Regions from separate parts of the Rhodomicrobium sp. genome, predicted to be linked through region 2. Evidence: riboswitches for the same ligand, from Rfam matches in the RefSeq annotation. Region 2 holds a riboswitch; each other region holds the start of a gene.
What was found. Region 2 has a riboswitch for cobalamin ahead of QM659_RS03490 (cysteine-rich small domain-containing protein). Riboswitches for the same ligand answer to the same signal wherever they lie in the genome.

Region 1 (4,126 bases), on a different contig from region 2:
CGGTCCAATCCTCGAAATGGTCCATGCTGAAGGAGTACTCGATATCGATTGCCCGATGTGTCGGCGAGTTCATGTAAGCTGTGCAGCTTGGGGAGGGGTCATCGGGCCAGCAATGGGCGAAGTGCAGATATGCGCCCTCCGGCGATTTGCGGATGTAATAGAGTTCCCGCTTGCCGTTGGGTAAGCGCTCTTCGTAGACCTCCTCGAAGGGGACGTGCCCTTCGAGCTTGGTGTAGGTGAAGTCGGGGTCCTTCGCGAGGCGCTGCATGTCGCCTTGCAGTCCAAGCCAGCCTACATGGGCTGCGCCCAACAGGTATAAGCCTTCATTTCTGATCAGCAGGAGGATCCCTCCATTGCAGTAGCCGGAGCATTCTCTCCGTTCGCGATTGGCGGGATTGAGCGAGCCTGTCATCTCCGGATACCAGACCGTGAAAAACGTCCCGTATTTGTGCACGGGTCTCGAGGCTTTCCCGACGAACTCATAAGGAATTCGGAGGTATAGAATAGGAGCGTTTGGGTAGGTGCCGTTATAGAGAAGGTAATCCGATTTTCCGCGCTGGGTCTGAAGCGGGAAATTTTTCGCCGGGTTTTGCGGGCCGACGCGATCCGCTTCGATCTCGATCGGAAAGAGCAGCCTGTGGAGCGACGGCGGCAGCGTGTCGGTGTCGACGCGCGACAGCGACCATGCCGCTATGGCCGCCAAAAGGAACAGGGCGAGTTTTTTCATAGGTCCCCACGAATGAAATATAAAATTAACTATTTTTTTAACCATAGTCCCATGCGAAGGTCATCCCCGGCGTTTGCCGGGGATCGTTAATACCTTCCTTTTTGACGCTTACACCGCGTCCCGTGCTTTGGTAAGCGCGGGCCTCAGACCGTTCAAGCTGCCTCTCCGATGGCGGGTGGAAGCGGGCTTCATCAGCCGCAGCATTCACGGATCGGAATTGTTGAGGAAGCGATCCATCCGATGCATGCGCTCGTGCAGAATCTTTACCGTGCCGATGTCGCCATTCGTCGGCCTACTTTCGAACGGTCAAACAATTTCTTTTCTACCCGCTCTTCCGGCGTTCGTTAACAGGCGCGCAATTTGCGCCAGCGCCGTCAATCGTCCTGAGCACTTCCGAAACGCGTCTTTTGCTTCCGAGTTTTCGGCCCACGAGCGAGGCGCAGCGGCGCCGCACAAAGCCGCGTCTAGCCGAACCACCACCACCAGTTCACGACGAGCACGAAGGTGACAAGGATCAGCGCGAGGATGATCAGCGTCTGGATATGAGCGGCGACCCAGTTGCGCCATGTCTCCGGCGCTTCGCCCGCCTCCTGCCCCATCGAGCCGAGGATCAGAAGCCCGAGAACCCCGAGAATGTAAATTCCCGCCGGATATTGTTTGCATTGCCCGCAGGACCAGCTGTCGAGCCACATCAGCCCGATAAGCGTGCCCGCGACCAGAAATGTGATGAAAGCCAGCACGCCGAGGCTGATGATAATTACAAAACGCGTGATATCAGCACACGTCATGCCTCCCACTCCCTTTGACGCAACGGTACTCTCGGTCTCAGCGCCTGCCATGCCCAGCGCCTCCCTCCACGCAACGAGACGATTTTCGTAAAAATAGCAGGGCAGCGTTAATCATGCGTTTCATGCGGATCGCGCAAGCGGCAGCGGGCGCCGCTGGCACTACGGCTAGTCGCCCCAACTGTTGCTGCTTGAAGAGCTTGTGGCCGACGCGCCACAGCTTGCGCGGAACATGCCGAATTGCGGCATTTGCGTGATTGCGGCGCAAGCTTCATGCAAGCTATGCCTTAAGCCGATGGTCCTCCGATGAGGATAATAGGGAACGCGGTGAGGGACGACGTCCGTAATCCGCGGCTGCCCCCGCAACTGTAAGCGGCGAGCGATGCGCCAAAGGCCACTGGGAAACCGGGAAGGCGGCGTGGAGTTTTGACCCGTGAGCCAGGAGACCTGCCATCAGCCGTGGTCACGCGCGAACACGTCGGGCGGGGTGTCCTGATGGGGGCTTGGAATCCGCTCAACGCGGCGTTCCTGACTTTGGTTCGTGGTGACGTGTCACGTTCCACGAGGCCCAATATGCCGGCTCTATACCCGCGCGCCCGCTCCTGTGTCGCTTTCGTCAGCCTTGTCGCATTTGCCGCGAATGCGCAGGCGCAAACCGCCGCCCGTTCCGATACCCTGCCGCCCGTCGTCGTGAAAAAAGACGGGGCCGAAAAGCAGAAGAAGAAAGCCTCCGCTCCGAAGAAAAAGAAGGAGGCGCCGGCCGTTGCGCACGGTGCCGCCGAACCCGCGCCGGATGCCATTCCCGGCGAGCCGTCGAAAGACGTGATCTATTCCGCGAACCGCGTCGCAACCGACATCACCAAGGTCGGCTCCGCGGTGACGGTCATCACGCGCGACGAGATCGAGGCGCAGTCGCGCACCTATGTGCAGGATTACCTCGCGCAGGTGCCGGGCGTTTCCGTGGCGCAGACGGGGCCGGCCAGCACGACGTCATATTTCATTTGGGGCGCGGCTTCCAAATATGTGAAGGTCCAGGTGGATGGATTGGACATCGCCGATCCAACCGGAACGCAGGTCACGACGGCGCTTGAAACTATCCTCGCGACCGATGTCGAGCGCATCGAGGTGCTGAAGGGGTCGCAGAGCTTGCTTTACGGCGGTCAGGCGGTCGGCGGCGTCATAACGATCGACACAGCGCGCCCCGTTCTCGGCGCTTCGATGACGGCTTCCGGCGAAACAGGTTCCTACAACACCCAGCGCGGCACGGCGAGTGCGGCCTACGGTACGGATCGCGGTTATGCGCGTTTCACCGTGCAGAGCGTAAGAAGCGACGGCTATTCCGCTCTGGCGATTGGAAATGAAGACGATGGCTACCGAAACCTGACCTTCAGCGGCACCGGCGAGTACAAGCTTTCCAGCGATGTGAAAGTCTTTTTCGCCGCGCGCGCTCTGGAGGAGAGGCACAGCTACGATAGCACCTACGATAATTGGGATTTGGCGACAGACGGTTGGCCCGGCACGCGGGGTGTAACCAGCCAGCAGGCCGGGCGCGTGGGCACGGAAGTTAAACTTTTCGATGGCGCCTTCGTCAACACGGTTTCGATTCAAGGCATGAAGTTTGATCGCGATCAGTGGGGGTGGTCCGCTGGTTCAGCCGTCAACGACTCCTACACGGGCGATCGCTGGAAGGTCGACTATCTCGGCACGGCGAAAATAACGAAATGGGCGACCGTGACTGCGGGCGCCGACTACATGGAAGAAACCGCTGAGACCGGCGCTTACTCCCAGCACGGAATTGACCTGACGGGTGTATTTGCTCAGCTTTCGGTGGAGCCGCTGAAAGGGCTGACGATTACCGGCGGCGGCCGCAACGATGAACACAGCACCTTCGGTGACTTCCAGACCTACCGATTCACTGCGGCGTACTTCTATGAACCGACTCAGACAAAACTGCGCGCGAGCACCGGCACCGGCTTCCGTGCGCCGAGCCTTTATGAACTCTACGCAAACAACGAGTGGGTTTCCGGGAACACCGAGCTTAAGCCCGAGGAAAGCGAAAGCTGGGACGTAGGTTTCGATCAGTGGTTCGACAACAAGCGCTTTCGTTTAAGCGGTACGTATTTCCAGGTCGACACCACGAACGAAATTGGCGGTGGTTATGACGCCAACTGGAAGTGGGTCTACCAGCAGATCCCCGGCACGACACATCGCGAGGGCGTGGAGTTTTCCGGCGCTGCAGTTGTGAGCCCGTGGCTCACGCTGTCGGCGGGCTACACCTATGTCGATGCAAGGGCGGAGGATGGCTCGCGTCTCGTCCGCATCCCGCGCAGCAGCATCACGCTCGGCGCCGACGCGCTGCTGTTCGACACGGTGAAGGCGAACGTCACCACGCGTTTCGCTCTCGATACGATCGACTCGAGCAATTACCAACTGGAAGACTATGTGCTTTTGAACGCGAAGTTCAGCTACGACATTCGCCCCGGTTTCACCGCTTACGTCCGGGGCGAAAATCTGCTCGACGAGAAGTACGAAACGGTGCGCGGCTACAACACGCCCGGCCTGTCGGTCTATGGCGGCGTCACCTTCAACGTCGACGCCAACACCTATGCGTCGC
Region 2 (4,126 bases):
GGTCGTGGCCGCCATCGCCTTCCCGAACGCACGCGTTCAGTGGCTTCGATGACGGCTCGCCGCTTACAGTTGCGGGGGCAGCCGCGGAATCGGGATCGAGCGTCCCTCACCGCGTTCCCGTTTCACCCGCTTGCGCGGGCACCGGCGCTTGATGCGGCCTATCATAAAGGCAAAGCGGCGGCAATGCGACGGGCTTCGCGTCGCGTGCGATCAGGCGAGCCGCATATGGCTTGTGCGCGGCACGGCGGCGGGGCTCCAATGCTGGACCCCATGGCGGAGGATTTCCGCGCAGGGCACGGGCGGCATCTCCGGCGGCACGTCCTGTCCGAGAAAGGCGAGTGCCCGCCACAGCAAGCGGCTATCGGCGGGAGTCGGCAGTTCCTTCGCGAAAGTCTGCTTCGAGAGCTTGCTGCCATCGGCGTTGAGCGCGAGCGGCAGATGAATGTATCGCGGCTCTGGCAGGCCAAGCAGCCGTTGCAGCACGATCTGCCGCGCGGTGTTGTCGAGGAGATCGGCGCCGCGCACGACATCGGTCACACCCTGAGAGGCATCGTCGACGACCACGGCGAGTTGATAGGCGAACAGCCCGTCCCGGCGCTGCACGACGAAATCGCCCACGGTCGCAGCGACATCCTCGCGCTGAGGGCCGAACACGCGATCGGCGAAGTCCACGACGCCAGCGGGAACGCGGAGGCGCACGGCGGCATCGTCGCGCGGCGCCGTGAAGGCGTGGCATGTGCCGGGATAGACCGCGCCGCCGATCCGCGCGAGATCGGCCCGCGAGCAGCGGCACCAGAAGACGTGTCCCGCGCGCCTGAGCGCTTCGAGCGCGTGCGCGTAGGCATCGAGGCGCGTCGACTGAAACAGCACGTCACCGTCCCACTCGAACCCGTAGGCCTCAAGCTGCTTAAGGATGCGCGCCGCCGCCCCCGGCATCTCGCGCGGCGGGTCGATGTCTTCCATGCGCACGAGCCATCGACCGCCAACGGCGCGCGCATCGCAATAGCTTGCGACGGCGGCGACGAGCGAGCCGAAATGCAAGGGCCCCGTGGGCGAGGGCGCGAAGCGGCCGATATGGGTCATGCGGTTTTTTTCTTTCACGCCGCGCCGCTGCGCAAGCCTGTGGAGCGTCCCAGCCGCGCCGTTCGTCGGGCTTGCCCGCGCGCGCCTTCGACCTATTTTAAGGAAAGCTTCGGTGCCCGATCAAGATCGGGTGAAACGGGAACGCGGTCGGCGAATTCGCTCATGCCGCGGCTGCCCCCGCAACTGTAGGCGGATGCTCCGATCGGGAGCCACTGGACCGGTAGCGGTTCGGGAAGGCGATCGGGGCGATATCCGCAAGCCAGGAGACCGGCCGAAGCGGCGCGTTGTCAAAGGCGCGCATACGCTTCTCGTTCGGCGGAGGGCCGCACGGTGCCATGCCAAGCGCAAGCCCGCGGTTCGTCGCCGGCGGCTCGTCTGTCATCGCCCGCAGCCGCTCCTGTGACACCCGAAAGGCCATGGCATGGAACCGAAAGACACTACGACAAACGAAGGCTTCAAGGGCTTCACCAACGAGGCGTGCCCGTTCCTGCCGTGTCACAAAGGCGTTCGCGGCAAATTCAATTGCCTGTTTTGCTATTGCCCGCTTATCGCCTATGAATGCCCTGGCCCGTACATCGTCTATACCGACGCGACCGGAATGCGGCGAAAGGATTGCTCGAATTGCACCCTGCCGCATAATGGCTATCGCGGAAGCTGGAACTTCATCCAGAAGTGGCTGAAGAAACCGGAGATCTGGGACGGGCACGATCAGACGCGCGAATTCCGGCTGAAAGCGCCGCCGGTAGAAAACGAAACAGACGAATGACCGCCGACACGATCCCCGCACAGGCCGCCGAACTCATCGCCCGCATCGCCTATCAGCCCGCGCCCGAGGGGCTGCCGCGCCGCGCCCGCTCGATCATGATCCAGGGCACGGCGTCGGACGTCGGCAAGAGCATGGTTGTCGCGGGGCTGTGCCGGGCGTATGCGCGGCGCGGCCTCGTGGTGCGTCCGTTCAAGGCGCAGAACATGTCGAACAACGCCGCCGTGGCGGCTGACAGCGACCTGCCGCCCGGCCCGGATGGCGAGATCGTCTATGGCGAGATCGGCCGTGCGCAGGCGATGCAGGCGCGCGCAGCGAAGGCCGCCCCGTCGATCCACATGAACCCCGTGCTCTTGAAGCCGCAGACGGATATCGGCTCGCAGGTGGTGCTGCGCGGGCGCGTGCTCGGCAATTGCCCGGCGCGGATCTATCATCACATGCGCCAGAAGATGATGCCCGCCGTGATCGACAGTCTCGACCGGCTCCGCGCCGAGGCCGATCTCGTCATCGTGGAGGGCGCGGGCAGCGGCGCGGAAGTCTATCTTCGCAATTCAGACATCACGAACATGCACCTCGCCGAAGCGGGCGGCCTGCCGGTGGTGATCCTGTCGGACATCGACCGGGGCGGCACGATGGCGGCCATCGTCGGCAGCCATCTGCTTCTGTCCGAGGCCGACCGCGCGCGGGTGAAAGGCTACATCGTCAACAAGTTTCGCGGCGATTTCTCGCTGTTCGAGCCGGGCGTGAAAACCATCACCGAAGCCACGGGGTGGCCCTTCCTCGGCGTGCTGCGCTGGTTCGACAGTGCGGAGCGGCTTCCCGCAGAAGACTCGCTCGCTCTGGAGCGTCCGGCCGAGGGCGAGGGTCGCGGCGTCAAGGTCGCGGTGCCGCGCCTGTCTCGCGTGGCGAATTTCGACGACCTCGATCCGCTGGCGGCGGAACCCGGCGTTTCGCTCAAGTGGATTCAGCCGGGCAACCTGATCCCCGCCGACACCGATGTTGTCATACTCCCCGGCTCGAAGGCGACGCGCACCGATCTCGACGTGCTGCGCCGCGAGGGCTGGGACATCGACATTCTCGCGCATGCGCGGCGCGGCGGTCGCGTGATCGGGCTTTGCGCGGGCTTCCAGATGTTAGGCCGCGTGGTGCGCGATCCGCAAGGCATCGAGGGGCCGGCGGGCGAGACGCCGGGCCTCGGCCTGCTTGACATCGAGACGGAAATCGGCGGCGACAAGCGGCTGATCGACATCGACACCACGGACCGCGCGACGGGCTGCCGGGTGACCGGCTATGAGATGCATATGGGGCGCACGACCGGCGCGGGGCTCGAACGTCCCTGGCTCGTGCTCGACGACGGGCGCGGAGGCACCCGGCCCGAGGGCGCGCTATCGGCGAACGGTCTCATCGCGGGCGCCTACGTGCACGGCCTGTTCGGCTCGAACGAGTTTCGCGCGCATTGGCTCCAAAGCATCGGCGCGGCGGCATCCGGCCTGGATTTCGACGCGCGCACCGAAGCGGCTCTCGAAGCGCTGGCGGATCACGTCGAAAAGAACCTCGATCTCGACGCGCTGCTGGCGCTGGCGGTTTGAAGCGGCCCGTTGCCTTCACAAGGCGGCGAGCGAGCCGCGAAGCCTTGAGCGCACCCACAAAACCTGATTTCCGCCGCAAACGAAGCCGTTGACCGCGCCGCGCGCCTCGCTTATCTGCTGAGCATGGCTATACGATCCATTGTCACGATCCCGGACGCGATCCTGCGCGAAAAATCGAAACCCGTCGAAACGGTCGACGACGAGTTGCGAGCGCTCGCACACGACATGCTTGAAACCATGTACGCCGCGCCGGGCATCGGGCTGGCAGCGGTGCAGGTCGGCGTGCTGCGCCGCCTTATCGTGATGGACGCGCAGAAGGGCGACGAGAAGGGCAAGAATCCGCTCATTCTCATCAATCCCGAGATTCTCGCTCACGGCGACGCTCCGCGCGTTCATGAGGAAGGCTGTCTGTCCATTCCGCAGATGTACGCGGAGGTGGAACGTCCCGCGCTTGTGCGCGTGAGCTACATCGACGCCGACGGCAAGCAGCAGGAACGCGATTTCGCCGATCTTGAGGCAACCCTCGTGCAACACGAGATCGACCACCTGGAAGGACGGCTGTTCATCGATCACCTGTCGCGGCTGAAGCGGACGCTTATCATCCGCAAGTTCCAGAAGATGCAACGCGAGCGCGCCAAGGCCGAGGTTCTGTAAGCGCCGCCGGGTTTTGCAAATACTGACAAGCCCGAAG
Region 3 (4,126 bases), on a different contig from region 2:
GGCGGTCGGTCTGCGACTGCGCGAAGTGCCACCAGCCGACCGTCATCGGCTCGGGGCGCGATACATCGCCATAGAGGATCGGCGGGCGCACGCAGCGCGAACCGTAAGACTGCACCCAGCCGTTCTTCGTGAACGCGAAGCCGGAGAGCTTCTCGCCGAAATACTGCACCATGTCGTTGCGCTCGAACTCGCCATGCACGAGCACGTCGAGGCCCGCCACTTCCTGCCAGCGGATCGTGCGCGCGGTTTCCTCGCGAAGGAACGAGTCGTATTCCGCGTCAGTCAGAGCGCCCTTGGCGTGGGCGGCTCGCGCCTTGCGGACTTCGGCCGTCTGCGGGAAGGAGCCGATGGTTGTCGTCGGGAACGGAGGCAGGCCGAAGCGGCGGCGTTGAACGGCGGCACGCTCGGCATAGGGCGCGCGACGGAGCGCCATCTGCGGCGTCACGGCTGCGAGCCGCTGCCTTACGGCTGCGTCATGCACCTTGGGCGATGCGCGCCGCGCGGCAAGCGCTGCGGACGCGGCTTCGAGCGCGGGCGCGACTGTTGCACGGCCTTCCGAGAGCGCGCGGCCGAGCGCGGAAAGCTCGCCCATCTTCTGCACGCCGAAGGCAAGCCAGCTTTTCACGTCGGCGTCGAGATCGCGTTCAAGCTCCAGATCGACCGGCGTATGCAGGAGCGAGCAGGACGGCGCAAGCTGTATGTGATCGGTGCCGCGCTTTGCAACCACGGGTTCCAGCCGGTCGAGGATCGCGGCCAGGTCCGCGCGCCAGACGTTGCGGCCGTCGATCACGCCGAGCGACAGCACGAGGCCGGGCGGCGCTTTCGCCAGCACATCGTCGAGTTGCCGCGGAGCGCGTGACAGATCGAGATGCAGCCCCGCCACGGGGAGCGAAAGCGCGGTATCGAGATTGTCGCCGAGCGCGCCGAAATAGGTGGCCAGCATGATCTTGAGGCTCGGCAGCGCATCGGCAAAGCGGCGGTAGGTCTTCTTCAGCGCGTCGCGCTCGGCGGCGTCGAGATCGAGCACGAGGCACGGCTCATCGATCTGCACCCATTCCGCGCCGTTGGCGGCGAGGCGGCGGAGCACGTCGAGATAGACGGGGAGCAGGGCGTCGAGCAGCGTGAGCGGGTCGAGCGCGGGATCCTTGCTTTTGCCGAGCTTGAGAAACGTCACCGGCCCAAGCAGAACGGGCCGCGTTTCATAGCCGAGATGCTGCGCCTCGCGATATTCGTCAACGGCCTTCAGCGAGGCCAGCGTGAAGCGTTGCCCCGCTGTGAACTCCGGCACCATGTAGTGGTAATTCGTGTCGAACCACTTCGTCATCTCCTGCGCGGGCGCGCCGTGGTTCGTGTGCGGGCAACCGCAGGCGCCTTCGCCGTCCGCTCCCTGCGATCCCCGCGCCATGGCGAAATAGGTGCCGAGGGTGACGCCGCCGGTTTTCCATCCGTAGATTTCAGGAATGGCCCCGACCATCACGCTCGTGTCGAGCACCTGATCGTAGAAGGAGAAGTCGTTCGACGGAATGACCGTCACGCCCGCCGCCTTCTGTCGCGCCCAATTGTCGGCGCGAAGCCGGGCCGCTGTCTCGCGAAGTTCCTTCTCCCCGATCCTGTGCGCCCAGTAGGCTTCGAGCGCAGTTTTAAGCTCACGGCGCGGACCGATGCGCGGCGTGCCAAGCGTTGCGATTTTTATGCTGGAAGACACGTTCTAACCCCATTGCGTTGGGGCAAGGCTGTGATGGGACGCGCGCGAACGCCGCCAGTCGGCGGGCCGCAACCGCTCCACCGGGACACCCCGCCCGAGGACTTCGATTTCGTCGCGGCAGGTCTCCTGGCTTGCGGGTCGTCGCTTCGGCCCGTCTTCCCGAAGCGATTGCCTCAGTGACATCGGTGGGCCGAAACTCGCCGCTTACAGTTGCGGGGGCAGCGCCGGACTTGCACCGGCTTCCCTCTTGGCCACGAGCTATGCGCTCGCAGACCGCGACGGAAAATGAGTGTGATCGAGATCGGCACTGTCGTCAATATCGATATAACGACATCTTTATATGCCGATGTCGATCTATGCTTGCGGCAGCACGGTCCGCACGATGGAGGCGTCGAGCGCCTCGTAGCGGGCGAGGCCGATGGTGTCGTAAAGCTCGGCGCGAGTCTGCATCTCGGGGAGCATCGCCTCCGTGCTGCCGTCGCGCGCGAGCGTGGCGTAAAGCTTCGCCTGCGCCTTGTTCGCCACCCGAAGCGACGAGACGGGCCAGATGACCATCGCGTAACCCCACGCCTCGAACTGTGCTGCCGTGAAATGCGGCGTGCGGCCGAACTCGGTCATGTTCGCGAGCAGCGGCACGCCGGGCAGACGCCGCGCGAATTCCTGGAACATGGCCGCGCTCGTCAGCGCCTCGGGGAAGATCGCGTCCGCGCCCGCCTCGACGTAAAGCCGGGCACGCGCCACCGCCGCGTCGATCCCCTCGCTCGCGGCGGCATCGGTGCGCGCCACGATGACGAGATGGCGGCGCGCCTTTGCTGCGGCGGCCACCTTCGCGGCCATGTCGCGGGCGTCCGCCAGCTTCTTGTCGTTGAGGTGCCCGCATTTCTTCGGGAGGAGCTGATCCTCGATATGCACAGCGCCCGCGCCCGCATCCTCGAAGGTGCGAACCATATGCATGACGTTCAGCGCCTCGCCATAGCCCGTGTCGCCATCGACGAGCAGCGGCAGGCCGCTCGCCCGCGCGATCTGGCGGATGAAGAACGCGACCTCATCCACCGTGATGATGCCGAGATCGGGCAGCCCCATGGACGCGGTCATCGCCGCGCCTGAGAGATACAGCGCGTCGAAGCCAGCCGCCTTTGCCTGAAGCGCCGCCATGCCGTTATGCGCGCCGGGGAGTTTCAGGATGCCCCGACGCTCCAGCAGCTCGCGGAAGCGGAAGCCCGCCGTCTGGTCGGGCAGGTCGAAACCGTTGAGATAAGGCATGTCCGCTCCCTACGCCGCACGCGCGGAAGACGGTGCAGGCGTGCGCCCGCGATCTTCCAGCGGCACGAACGCCACGTTTTCCGGGCCGACATAATTCGCGGATGGACGAATGATCTTGTTATCCTGCCGCTGCTCGATGATATGCGCCGCCCAGCCGCTCGTGCGTGCGATGACAAAAAGCGGCGTGAACATCGCGGTCGGAACGCCCATCTGGTGATAGGACACGGCGCTGAACCAGTCGAGGTTCGGGAACATCTTCTTCGTCTCCGCCATCACGCTTTCGATGCGCGCGGCGATCTCGAACATTTTCGTTGCGCCGACCTCGTGCGACAGGCGGCGGGCGACTTCCTTGATGACCTTGTTGCGCGGGTCGGCGACCGTATAGACGGGATGGCCGAAGCCGATCACGACCTCTTTAGCCTCGACGCGGCGGCGGATATCGGCTTCCGCCTCTTCGGCTGAATTGTAACGCTTCTGGATCTCGAAGGCCGCCTCGTTCGCCCCGCCATGCTTCGGCCCGCGCAGCGCGCCGATCGCGCCCGTCACCGCGGAATACAGATCCGATCCCGTGCTCGCGATGGAGCGTGCGGTGAAGGTGGACGCGTTGAACTCATGCTCGGCGTAGAGAATCAGCGAGGTGTGCATCGCGCGGACGTGGCTTTCGCGCGGGCGTTCGCCATGCAGCAGGTGCAGGAAGTGCCCGCCGATGGAATCGTCGTCGGTGTGCACCTCGATGCGGCGGCCATTATGCGCGAAGTGATGCCAGTAGAGCAGCATGGAACCCAGCGAAGCCAGGAGCCGGTCGGCCACATCGCGCGCAGCTGGATGGTTGTGGTCGACCGGCTCCGGCAGCACGCAGCCGAGCGCGGACACGCCCGATCTGAGTACGTCCATGGGATGCGAGGCGGCCGGCAGCGCTTCGAGCGCGACGCGGACCGCCGAAGGAAGGCCGCGCAGCGCCTTCAGCTTCGTCTTGTAAGCGTGAAGCTCCGTCGGCGTCGGCAGCGCCCCGTGAATGAGGAGATGCGCGATCTCCTCGAATTCGCAGGTCTCGGCCACGTCGAGAATGTCGTAGCCGCGGTAATGGAGGTCGTTACCGGTGCGGCCCACGGTGCAAAGCGCCGTGTTGCCCGCGATGATGCCGGAAAGCGCGACCGA

Region 1: it holds a riboswitch for cobalamin, as region 2 does, so the genes downstream of both, QM659_RS07285 (TonB-dependent receptor plug domain-containing protein) here and QM659_RS03490 (cysteine-rich small domain-containing protein) in region 2, are expected to answer to the same signal.
Region 3: it holds a riboswitch for cobalamin, as region 2 does, so the genes downstream of both, metE (5-methyltetrahydropteroyltriglutamate--homocysteine S-methyltransferase) here and QM659_RS03490 (cysteine-rich small domain-containing protein) in region 2, are expected to answer to the same signal.

Annotation. Positions count from the first base shown of each region.
Region 1 is NZ_JASGFR010000013.1:56,687-60,812, forward strand. Features, by position in the region: gene QM659_RS07275 (hypothetical protein) at 1-772, opposite strand, end outside; gene QM659_RS07280 (hypothetical protein) at 1,192-1,515, opposite strand; cobalamin riboswitch at 1,792-1,982, shown strand; gene QM659_RS07285 (TonB-dependent receptor plug domain-containing protein) at 2,086-4,126, shown strand, end outside.
Region 2 is NZ_JASGFR010000005.1:72,624-76,749, reverse strand. Features, by position in the region: cobalamin riboswitch at 1-161, opposite strand, end outside; gene gluQRS (tRNA glutamyl-Q(34) synthetase GluQRS) at 211-1,083, opposite strand; cobalamin riboswitch at 1,177-1,374, shown strand; gene QM659_RS03490 (cysteine-rich small domain-containing protein) at 1,505-1,849, shown strand; gene QM659_RS03485 (cobyric acid synthase) at 1,846-3,435, shown strand; gene def (peptide deformylase) at 3,559-4,089, shown strand.
Region 3 is NZ_JASGFR010000056.1:133-4,258, forward strand. Features, by position in the region: partial or broken gene metE (5-methyltetrahydropteroyltriglutamate--homocysteine S-methyltransferase) at 1-1,705, opposite strand, end outside; cobalamin riboswitch at 1,804-1,998, opposite strand; gene prpB (methylisocitrate lyase) at 2,060-2,968, opposite strand; gene prpC (2-methylcitrate synthase) at 2,978-4,126, opposite strand, start outside.